2 regions of the Pseudoalteromonas sp. NZS127_1 genome follow, and region 1 is predicted to be linked to the other one. Evidence: predicted binding sites of a transcription regulator. Region 1 holds the regulator's gene; the other holds the start of a gene.

Region 1 (5,849 bases):
TAATGAAAATGCGCCACTACAAAATAAGTATCGTGGTACTGAAAGTCAGCAGGTGTAATTGCCAGCATCAAACCCGAAAAGCCACCTAAGGTAAACAGCACAATAAACGCAATACTAAAAAGCATTGGCACTTCAAAAGTTATTGAGCCTTTCCACATTGTGGCAACCCAATTAAATACTTTTACTCCTGTAGGTACCGATATAAGCATGGTCGCGTACATAAAAAACAACTCGCCAGCGACCGGCATCCCAGTGGTAAACATATGATGAGCCCATACAATAAAGCTCAATAGTGCTATGGAGGATGTGGCGTATACCATTGAGGCATAGCCAAAAAGTTTTTTACGAGAAAAGGTAGGTACTATTGTAGATATAATGCCAAAGGCAGGAAGAATCATTATGTATACTTCGGGATGACCAAAAAACCAAAAAATGTGTTGGAACATCACCGGGTCGCCACCGCCTGCGGCATCAAAAAAGCTGGTCGCAAAATACTTATCGGTAAGTACCATAGTGACAGCTCCTGCAAGCACTGGCATTACCGCTATTAATAAAAAGGCAGTAATTAACCACGTCCATACAAATAAGGGCAACTTCATCCATGTCATGCCTGGGGCACGTAAGTTCACTATGGTTACAATCACATTGATTGCGCCCATTATTGAACTAATCCCCATAATATGTACGGCAAATACAAACAATGCAGTATTATCATTACTGTATGTTGTAGACAGTGGTGCATAAAAAGTCCAACCAAATGCAGGACCCCCACCAGGCATAAATAACGATGCCAATAGGATTAAAAACGCAAACGGTAAAATCCAAAAGCTCCAGTTATTCATTCTTGGCAATGCCATATCTGGCGCGCCAATCATGAGTGGTATCATCCAGTTAGCAAGGCCTGTAAAGGCCGGCATAACCGCACCAAACACCATAATTAAACCATGCACTGTGGTCATTTGATTAAAAAAGTGAGGATCGACCAACTGTAAACCTGGTTGAAATAATTCAGCTCTGATCACCATGGCCATTCCACCACCAATTAAGAACATGGTCAGCGAAAAAATTAAATATAAACTACCTATATCTTTATGATTAGTTGTGTAAAGCCAGCGTTTAAAACCTTTAGCTGGGTGATGAGCATGATGAGCTTCATTGGCGTTAGATTGTTCTACTATGCTACTCATTAGTTCGCCTCCACTTTGGCATCAAGTGCTGCCTGTATTTGACTCGGTTGAATAACATCACCCGTATCATTACCCCACGCATTACGTTTATAAGTAATAACCGCTGCTAATTGCTTTATAGATAACTGTTTGGCAAATGCTTGCATTGCCGTACCGGGTCGCCCATGGATAACTACATCAATGTGATCTTTTATATCGCCAAGCACTATAGGGCTGCCTTTAAGTGCAGGAAATACACCCGGTAACCCCATGCCAGTAGGCTGATGACATGCAGCACAATTGGCCATATATACTTGTTCGCCTAAAGTCATTAATTCTTCTTTTGGGAGGGTTTTATCAAGTAATGCGGCATCTGCTAATGCTGCTTTTTGTTTAGCTTGCTTTGCATCTGCAAGCCACGTTTTAAAATCAGCCTCAGATTTAGCGACCACCACAACGGGCATAAAGCCATGATCTTTACCACACAACTCAGCACATTGGCCTCGGTAAGTACCTTCTTCGTTTATGTTCGTCCATGTTTCGTTTATAAAGCCGGGATTCGCATCTTTTTTAACTGCAAAATCAGGTACCCACCAAGAGTGAATAACATCGTCAGAAGTCATTAAAAATCGTACTTTTTGATTTATTGGCAGTACGAGAGGTTTATCAACCTCAAGTAAGTAGTTAGGATTTTTATCTGCAAGATTCGCTATTTCATCTTGCGGGGTAGATAAAATAGAGTAGAACTCTACATCTTCACCCATATATTCATAATGCCATTTCCATTGCGAGCCTGTAATTTTAATAGTGAGATCAGCTTTGCTGGCATCTTCCATTGCAATTAGGGTTTTAGTGGCTGGTACTGCCATAGCAATTAAAATAACAAACGGGATTGCAGTCCAAAGTATTTCTACTTTAGTGCTTTCGTGAAATTGGGCAGGTACAGCCCCTTTAGATTTACGGTGATGAATAAGTGCCCAAAACATAATTGCGAACACTATCACCCCAATCACACAACATATTATAAATATGGTCATGTGCAGCTGATATACATTATTGCTTATATCGGTTACGCCTTTGCGCATATTGTATTGGCTGTTAGCCAAAACTGGGTGCGAAAAAACACATAATATAAGCCACAAGGTAGAGGTCAGTTTACCCATGTGACGGCTCCTTTGATGCTATTGCGAATGCAAAGCGAAGAGGCATACGGCTTAAACGCCAATTCGTTATTTTTATTTTTTTAGTCAATCTCATTTAATATTGATTGGTTTTGCTGCGCCAACAACGGGTTTGTGTATATTGTGTGTTCTCAAAACTAAAAAGCTGTGAGTTATTATTAGCTCAGCACATTAATAATTAGCTAAAAAATGAACAACAAGCAAGTTTTAGTATAAAAAACAATCAGGTGATATTGAGTAATTAATAAAAAATCAGTAACCAACTAGGTAACAGGAAGTTCAAAAGATGAGCAAAACAAAGGGGTTTAACGCATTCGGAGGGGGAAAATATAAGTGCAAAAAAGTTTACAGCTTAAATTGTCAGTGAGCTATTTATGCCCTATTTTTAGTGCGAATTTAAAACAGAAAATGCGTACTAATTAGTGCGAATTTAAAACAGAAAATGCGTACTAATTAGTACGCATTTATAAAACTGCTTGTTTAAAAGCTATTTTTAAAGTCACATCCAATCAGCGTTTCTTATAACGCCAACGGCTAAGCCTTCAATATTAAAAGACTCATTCTCAAGATCTACTTCAATAGATTCAAAATCGTCGTTTTCAGCATGAAGTAATACTTTACGACCCGCTTTCTCAAGACGTTTTACAGTTACGTCTTCGTCTAGGCGGGCAACAACAACTTGCCCGTTTTCAGCGGTTTGAGTACGATGTACAGCAAGTAAATCACCATCCATAATACCAATATCTTTCATGCTCATACCGTTAACGCGTAGTAAAAAATCTGCAGCCGGTTTAAACATTAATGGATCGATTTTGCAGTGACTTTCAACGTGCTCTTGCGCCAAAATAGGTGAACCAGCAGCAACACGCCCTATAAGCGGTAAACCTAATTGTTCTGGCTCTTCTTCTTCAATTAACTGAATACCACGGCTTGCACCTGGTTTCATTTTAATTGCGCCTTTTTTAGCAAGTGCTTTTAAATGTTCTTCAGCAGCATTGGCACTTTTAAAACCTAATGTTTGCGCTATTTCAGCACGTGTAGGAGGCATACCAGTGTCTTTAATAAAAACTTTAATTAGTTCGAGTATTTGAGCTTGGCGGTTCGTTAATGGTCGCATACAACTGGTTTTCCATACAGTACATTTAACTGTGAGTATATACAGTTAAATAAAAATCGCAAATTTAAATTAAGCCTTAAAATAGCCAAAGTAATTTCACTTGTGTACATTTTAGGGATATAACTAACGCTAGGTTTATAAATGATTAAAAAAGCAAAGGAGTCATTATGAGTATTTGGTACCAGCCCATCACTTTAGAGCTGTGCAAGCAGTTAGAACAAGGCATTGATGGCCAAGGAACATTAATGAAAACCATGGGAATAGAAGTCACTGAAATTGGTGATGATTACTTAGTAGCCACTATGCCGGCAATTCCTGAGCATCATAACCCAATGGGAATGGTTCACGGCGGTGCTAACGTTGTACTTGCCGAAACAGTTGCCAGCTATGCAGCTAACTTTGTTGTCGATTTTACAAAATTTTACTGCGTGGGGCAGGAAATTAGCGCAAGTCATTTAAAAGCATCTCGCAACGGCACTTTAACAGCAACGGCAAGAGCGTTTCATATTGGCAAACGTAGTTCAGTGTGGGAAATAAAAATTACAAATAGCCGCAATGAGCTGTGCTGCGTATCAAAAATGACCGCAGCAGTCGTAGAGCGAAGATAGTTACTTTTCGATTGGGTAAATTGTAATTTCCATACCCGCACCAATCGCAGATATACGTAGTAATGTATCTGCATCTAAGGCTTGATTAAAGCACTTAGGGGAAGTGCCTGATTCAAAACCAATATCAAACGTTCTACGTGAACAGCTTAACCATTGCTTTAGCGCGTTACGCGAACACGATTCAATAAGCTCACATATATGGTTTATTGCTTTGTCAGGCGTGTTTACTACACCTGTTGCTTCAATACGCGCTAATTGACGGTATTCGTCTTTGTCATAATGTAAAATCGTCGCGACTTTTTTCAAGTCTGCCACTAGCAAACTAATATCTTGCTTTGATTCAAGCTCAAGATCTACATTTAAAAATTGAATTTCCGACATCGTTTCGTATTTATCCTCTAATAATTTCATTGCAAACTTTAACGCAGTTTTACCGTTATACCAAATCAACTATGCTCTATTAACCACTTTATATAGATATTTCGCAGCTTTTAAGTATTTTTTAGCGTTTAAAGCTAGCTGGATATCAAACACTCAGCTCAATTAAACAAATAAGTCATGTTAGCAATTTAAGTGTAATCTTTTTTATTTTTAAATGATTACAGTAAGCTATAGTTTAAACTGCGACAAAATGTCGCAGTAACTAATCCCATTAATGTAATAAACTAGCCTCTAAAAATAATAAGACTAAAACATGAATAAAAAAATATTTAAGTATGCTCGCAAGTTACATAAATGGCTCGGTTATTTGCTCACATTACAAATTTTAGCTTGGCTATTAGGCGGTTTAGTCATGAGCGCTATTCCTCTTGATAAAGTTCATGGGGAGCATCTTGCAACACGTACTCTTAATAACCCATTTACGCAGGCTGATTATGTTGCCTCCCTTAACGATATTGCATCTCAGGTGGTTAATCCAACACAAATAATTTTTGAGAACTTTTTAACCACACCTATAATTACAGTAATAAATAAAGATGAACAGCAAAGCTTTAACGGTATAACAGGCCGGCCTTTTGAGCCGCCAACTAAAATACAAATTACCGCAAATGCTAAAGCACACCTACTTATTGATGCTCAAGTGACAAGCGCTGTACTGCTAAAGCAAGGTATGCGAGAAGTTGGATATAAAACCAATGTTTGGCAGGTACAATTTGACGACACATTTAACACAACACTGTACTTGTCAGAAAATAACGGCAGAGTTGTCACCGTTCGCAGCACACTATGGCGAATTTTCGACTTTTTTTGGATGTTACATATTATGGATTACGATGAGCGAGAGGATTTTAATAATCCGCTGCTTATTAGTTTTGCAGCAACCAGCGTACTTTTTTGCCTAAGTGGAATATTACTACTTATGCAAAACATACGACTAAAACGATTTATCCGAATTAAAAGTAAGAATAAATCAAAGTAGTCATATTGATTTTTAAGAACTAGCGCACTCTCACCAAAGAGTAAATAAGCCCTAGGAAGTACCCAAGGGCAGATTTTATTCCAAGTGTTTAAATCGACTCAAATGTCGCTTTAACATTTCGTTTTCGAAAATCAACTCATCACGCTCATCCAGCAATTGTAAAACTAAAGCTATTGCCGACCAATCTAACGAAAAGTCATGTTGAATACGGGCCGCTTTTTTAACTAAGGTCACTGCAGATACCGTAAATTGCCACTGCGTAACATGCTTCCCCTCAATTGGAACCGCAATATTGTGCTCAACTAGCTCATATAAAATTGCTTCGCTAATATCACTACTCAAACATAGCTCTTTGCT
Region 2 (5,849 bases), on a different contig from region 1:
AGACGACTTAGATATACTGTTTGCTCCTAAAAAGAAATGGTAATTCTTTTATAAAAGCATTAAAAAAAGCCTGCACAAATTTAAATTTGTGCAGGCTTTTTTGTATTTTTTGTTAGCTATTAAGACAAAAATGCAAACTTGAAAACAAACAAGGCTGTTAATATCCAAACACTAATACTGACTTGATCTTGCTTACCGCACAAGACTTTAACCGCCGTATAAGATATAAAACCAAGTGCAATACCGTGCGCAATCGAAAACGTTAATGGTGTCATTAGTAATACCACAGTAACAGGAATTGCATCGGTCATATCATCCCAGTTTACAAACTTTAAATTTTGCAGCATCAGAACAGCGACATATAAAATAGCGCCTGCCGTAGCATAAGCCGGTACCATTTGTGCAAGCGGTGCAAAAAACATCATTAGTAAAAAGCAAATACCTACAACTACAGCTGTTAAGCCAGTACGTCCGCCAACAGATACACCAGCAACCGATTCTATATACGATGTAGTCGTAGACGTACCTAGCATCGCACCTGCAATTGTTGCTGAGCTGTCAGCACTTAATGCGCGCCCTAAACGAGGCATGTTACCCTTTTCATCAGCTAAACCTGCTTTTTGAGTTACCGCAACTAATGTACCCGAAGTATCAAAAAGATCGACAAACAAGAAAGCAAAAATAACACTCATCATTGATATATCAAAAGCGGCTACAAAATCTAGCTGCATAAAAGTAGGCATTATTGATGGTGGCATAGCCATAACACCGTGATATTCAACAAGCCCCAAACTTAAAGCAATGCCAGTCACTAATAAAATACTAATAAGCACGCCACTTTTAAAATCGCGGTATAAAAGCGCTGCAATTACAAAAAAGCTTAATATAGCCAATAACGGTCCTGGAGAAGTAATGTCGCCCAACTGCACTAATGTTGCCGGGCTTGAGACAATAATGCCTGCATTTTTAAGGGCAATTAATGCTAAAAAAGCACCTATACCCGTTGCGATTGCTCGCTTGAGCACCAGAGGTATGGCATTAATAATCCACTCTCTGACTTTAAATAAGCTTAAAAACAAAAATATACAACCCGACATAAATACAGCCCCTAACGCGGCTTGCCAGGTATAACCCATTCCTAATACGACACCATACGTAAAAAAGGCATTTAGCCCCATACCAGGCGCTAATGCTAATGGATAATTAGCCCATAAACCCATTATAAAACAGCCTATCGCAGCTGCTATACATGTCGCTACAAATGCAGCCCCTTGATCCATCCCAGCCTCTGCGAGCATAGCCGGGTTTACAAATACAATGTATACCATAGTTATAAAGGTAGTTAGGCCAGCAACGCATTCGCGTTTAACTGTTGAATTATTTTCGCTCAGTTTAAATAAGGCTTCGAACATAATAAACTTGTGATAGTAAAAAGTGGCGAGATTTTAACATAAAAATTATCTTTTACAGGACATTTTACCTTGCTATATACTAAACTGTTAGAGTAGTTAAAATAATAAATGAACCAATATGCTTAAAACAACACCTTGTGAGCAAGACTTAGAGCAACAGCTAGATAATATTTTAGGTTTTGTTACTCAACCCGAAAATACCTCTGTGCCCGTTGATAATAAAAAAGATGAGCAAAGTACGTTAAATAAAGCCCTATATTATTTAAAAAATAATCAAGCTCCATTGGCTGCAAAATGGATGCGACTTGCTGCAATGGCGGGAAACCATAGAGCACAGTTTTATTTAGGTTTATTCTTTGTGAAAGGTGAAGGCGTGCCACAAAGTGTATTTCATGCTGTAGCTTGGTTAAGCTTAGCAAGTAGCCAAGGGTACGCCCCTGCCACTGCAGCGGTTACAGATATACGCAAACATATCGAAACTAAGCGATTTAAAGATGCTCAGTGTTATGCGGCAAGTTTGTACGAACAAATCCACCAACTCCAGTTTTCTCATATGCTCCCTCGCACGAGTGAAAACACATAAGCTAGCTATGGCAGAAGTACTGTATGCAGTGTAAAAAATACTGTATATGGTTACAAAGATAATCCTATACAGTATAAAACCCCAAAATGAAGACACTACGAAAAAAATTATTTTTAGAATACCTTCTCAAAAACAACCCTATAACAACCTGATTAATAAAGAATTATAAATTAAAAAAATAAAAACAATGATCAAAAGCTGAATAACTGTACAAATAAATAGCATAAAAGGCTTGCACGAAAGCACTGTATAAACTACTGTATATGAATACTGTATAAAAACCCAGTGAGTGAAATTATGTTACAGCCTATTACCGTAAGAACAGTTAAAAGTTACCAACAAGATGAGCAAAGCGATTGCGTGAATTTGATTCAAATTGAAGATGAAATTTCAGCGACCTTTGAGCTTTTAAAAGTATTACACCAATACAATAGCTCTAATGCATGGACGTTACTAATTGCTCCAGATCACGTACCTAGCAAAGCTTTACTTGACTCATGCTCTATTGATACAAGTAAATTACTTGTTATTAGACAGAAGCACCTAGTAAATTTAGAGTATGTATTAAATTCTGCATTACATAACGGAAACTTTGCAGCGGTAATTACCTGGACCGATATAGTTAATAACCAACTACTTACGAATTTATCGTTCGATTTAAGTAAAACGAATACAAAACTATACTGTTTTACTAAAAAGTCTCAAACAACAGAGATATCACTCGCCCAATAAGCTTGTTAAACTAATGTTTTAGACTTTGTATTATTATTATGACTTCACTCAATACCACATTATGTTTTTGCAGCAGTGGGCACAATTATGCTGATTGCTGCGAGCCGCTTCACTTATCTGTTAAGCAAGCTGATTCTCCTGAACAACTTATGCGCTCACGATTCAGTGCTTATGTTATTAAAAATGCAGAATATGTTTATCAAACCTACGCAAAAGAAAAACAAGCTGAAAATCCGGTTAAAGAAATCAATGATTTTGCTAACAGCTGTCGATTTATAAATCTTGATGTAATTGGGTCAAGCCATGATGGAGATACCGGCACTGTAGAATTTAAAGCCCAATATTTTTATCAAAACTTATTTTGTGAGCTCCACGAAAAATCGCAGTTTATTAAAGAAAACACTCAATGGCGTTATTTAGATGGCACCATATATCCTGTTGAAGATATTAAAGTGGGCAGAAATGATGACTGCCCATGTGGTAGCAATAAAAAGTACAAAAAATGTCATAGCGTGTAATAAATAATCTTATTTAATATTTATCACCTACAAGGTGTTTTTAAGTGGCAAAGTGATTTATTAGCTAGCTAAACTTAAAAACACACTTGGTTACGACCTTGCATTTTGGACTCATACATTTTTTCATCTGCGATCTGCAAGGTGTTTTTGTTATTTACGTACGGTTGTAGGGTTGCACCGCCAATACTAATAGTCACAAAGTCATATTCTGAATATCTGTGTAATATTCCTAAATCGACCACATTTTGTTTAATTTTATCAGCAACACAAATCGCACCTTCAGTGCTTGTATGCGGTAAAACAACTACAAACTCTTCGCCGCCGTAACGCGCAACAAAATCGGTTGGCCTTTGCAAACTATTAGTAATAGTTTGTGCAACAAGGTTTAAAACCGTATCGCCTTGCACATGACCATAAAGATCGTTGTATTGCTTAAAGTAGTCTATATCGATGAGTAATAGTGCATAGTCGACTTTTTCTCGTAAGGCGCTTCGTTCCATTTTAGAAAAATGCGCATCAAAATAACGACGATTGAATACCTTTGTTAAATCATCTAGAAATACTTTTTGATTGAGTAAGTCATGTTGAAGTTTCATCGTAATATGGGCGCGCACTCTTCTATATAAAGTTTCCGAGTTAGTTGGTTTCTTTATAAAATCTACAGCTCCGGCTTCCCAGCACTCTTCTTCTTGATTTTCAGATGAGGTTACAAAAATAACGGGGATATCTTGTGTTTCAGATATATTTTTTAATTTTAGACATGTTTCAATACCACTCATTCCTTCCATATTAATATCGAGTAGTATTATATCTGGCGGATTATGTTTACAAATTTCAATCGCATCCTCACCACAGCTCGTTGTTGTTACACTAAAATGCTCTGATAATATTTTTTTTAATACAATTAAGCTTAATAGCTGATCGTCAACGACAAGTACCTTAGAGCTCTTTAAGCTTAATTTCAATTGGTGGTCAGAGTAATTTATCGGCATGGTACAACTGTTTTGTTTTTTTTATTAAACACACCCTATATCACTACATTTTGTTATGCAAATGTTAATAAAGTAAAATTCTACTTATTGGTTACTAATAAAAATGATTTATGGTGAATCTTTAATGCATAAAAACAAAAAATGAGCCACTTGGGCTCATTTTAAAACTTCGAACACTTAATTAAATTAAGTGTTATTCGTCATCATCTAAATCTAACTGTTGACGTTGAGCAGGTCGAGCTAAAATCTCTACATAGAAAGAGGTCAAACCTTGCTTTTCAATTTCGCCAATTTGGTTACTTAATTCAGCAACGTGCACAACTTGCGCATCTTCAGCTGTGTTACCAAACTTACAGTCAAATGCCCAATAGTCAGCATCTTCAGGTAGCGTTTTATTACGCTCTCTTTTCAAATATTTTTTCACTTCGTGCTTTGCAGCATCAACCATACGAGGGTATTTGATTTTCTCGTGATTTAGCGTGAATGTTTTCTTCATTACGTTCCTAATTACCTTGGTTTAATGATAATGGCATTTCATGTCATACCATTTGACGCCATTATAGCAATTGCATTTAATTTTTGGATGCTTTTTTTTCATTAAATCAATTATTAGCAAATATATAAAGCAGACCCGTTATAAAGCATATATTAACTGGTGATTATTACAATCATATATCACACCGCAATGAGCTGAAGTGGTTGATGTAATGCATCATTATTAAGGCTGTCGTAAAAAGCAGCTGCATCTATAGGGGGATTAGCTAGTTGGGTTTGTTCGCTTTTAATTCTTCTTCTGACGGCAAGCTCACAGTTATCTATTATATTAAGTGGAATATGCTTATCATCATTTCTAATCGCAAGTGGTTCAGGGCTTAAGCATTGTCTTAACTTAATACTTGTCATACCACAGTGCTCTCCTTCTTGAGATATTAATGATGCATTAAATTGTCCAACCAACATATTATATTCATCAGGGGCTAAAAGTTGCTTTGGACCTGCGCCAAATTGCTTTCTTAACGCCTCTTCTTCTATAACTAAATTATCTATTTCAGTTTTTGGTAAATGAAATTGACTAAAGTCGAGTGCGTCATGTGACAGCATCGCTAATAATAGTGCAAATTCGCCACGGCGATTTTCATGCACACTATTATTGAGTCTACTGTTTAACTGACTCTCTGTGATTAACAAATCATCTATTTGCATAGTCTTTAGCCGATTGTGGTAACTGATAGATATTTATCGGCTTTATTTCAATTTTCTTTAGCTTTTTTCTTTACTTAAATACGCAATTTGCTATTATCAGCGCCGTTGCATTGGAGGGGTTCCCGAGCGGCCAAAGGGATCAGACTGTAAATCTGACGGCTCAGCCTTCGCTGGTTCGAATCCAGCTCCCTCCACCACTTTTCTTACCGCTAAGTTAAGTGGGGCCAAATGCAATAAAATTAGTGTGGAGGGGTTCCCGAGCGGCCAAAGGGATCAGACTGTAAATCTGACGGCTCAGCCTTCGCTGGTTCGAATCCAGCTCCCTCCACCACTTCTCTACTATTCCTATATTCCTATATTCCTATATTCCTATATTCCTATATTCCTATATTCCTATATTCCTATATTC

What was found. Region 1 encodes LexA, which represses DNA repair genes until DNA is damaged. Its sites were predicted from a motif close to TACTGTATNNNNATACAGTA; they were not measured.
Region 2: I6F50_RS13615 (SulA-like leucine-rich domain-containing protein) is a predicted target of LexA. The motif match lies at 2,251-2,270, and genes of this name have one in related genera.

What each region holds. Positions count from the first base shown of each region.
Region 1 covers NZ_JADYXO010000019.1:12,797-18,645, reverse strand. Annotated here, with positions in the region: gene ctaD (cytochrome c oxidase subunit I) at 1-1,187, opposite strand, end outside; gene coxB (cytochrome c oxidase subunit II) at 1,187-2,329, opposite strand; gene lexA (transcriptional repressor LexA) at 2,847-3,464, opposite strand; gene I6F50_RS15595 (PaaI family thioesterase) at 3,632-4,072, shown strand; gene I6F50_RS15590 (hypothetical protein) at 4,073-4,453, opposite strand; gene I6F50_RS15585 (membrane protein) at 4,767-5,492, shown strand; gene I6F50_RS15580 (chaperone modulator CbpM) at 5,568-5,849, opposite strand, start outside.
Region 2 covers NZ_JADYXO010000015.1:9-5,857, reverse strand. Annotated here, with positions in the region: gene I6F50_RS13630 (hypothetical protein) at 1-43, shown strand, start outside; gene I6F50_RS13625 (NCS2 family permease) at 120-1,412, opposite strand; gene I6F50_RS13620 (tetratricopeptide repeat protein) at 1,531-1,995, shown strand; gene I6F50_RS13615 (SulA-like leucine-rich domain-containing protein) at 2,293-2,727, shown strand; gene I6F50_RS13610 (YchJ family protein) at 2,766-3,245, shown strand; gene I6F50_RS13605 (diguanylate cyclase) at 3,320-4,237, opposite strand; gene I6F50_RS13600 (DUF6172 family protein) at 4,431-4,733, opposite strand; gene I6F50_RS13595 (VC2046/SO_2500 family protein) at 4,913-5,440, opposite strand; tRNA gene I6F50_RS13590 (tRNA-Tyr) at 5,553-5,637, shown strand; tRNA gene I6F50_RS13585 (tRNA-Tyr) at 5,687-5,771, shown strand.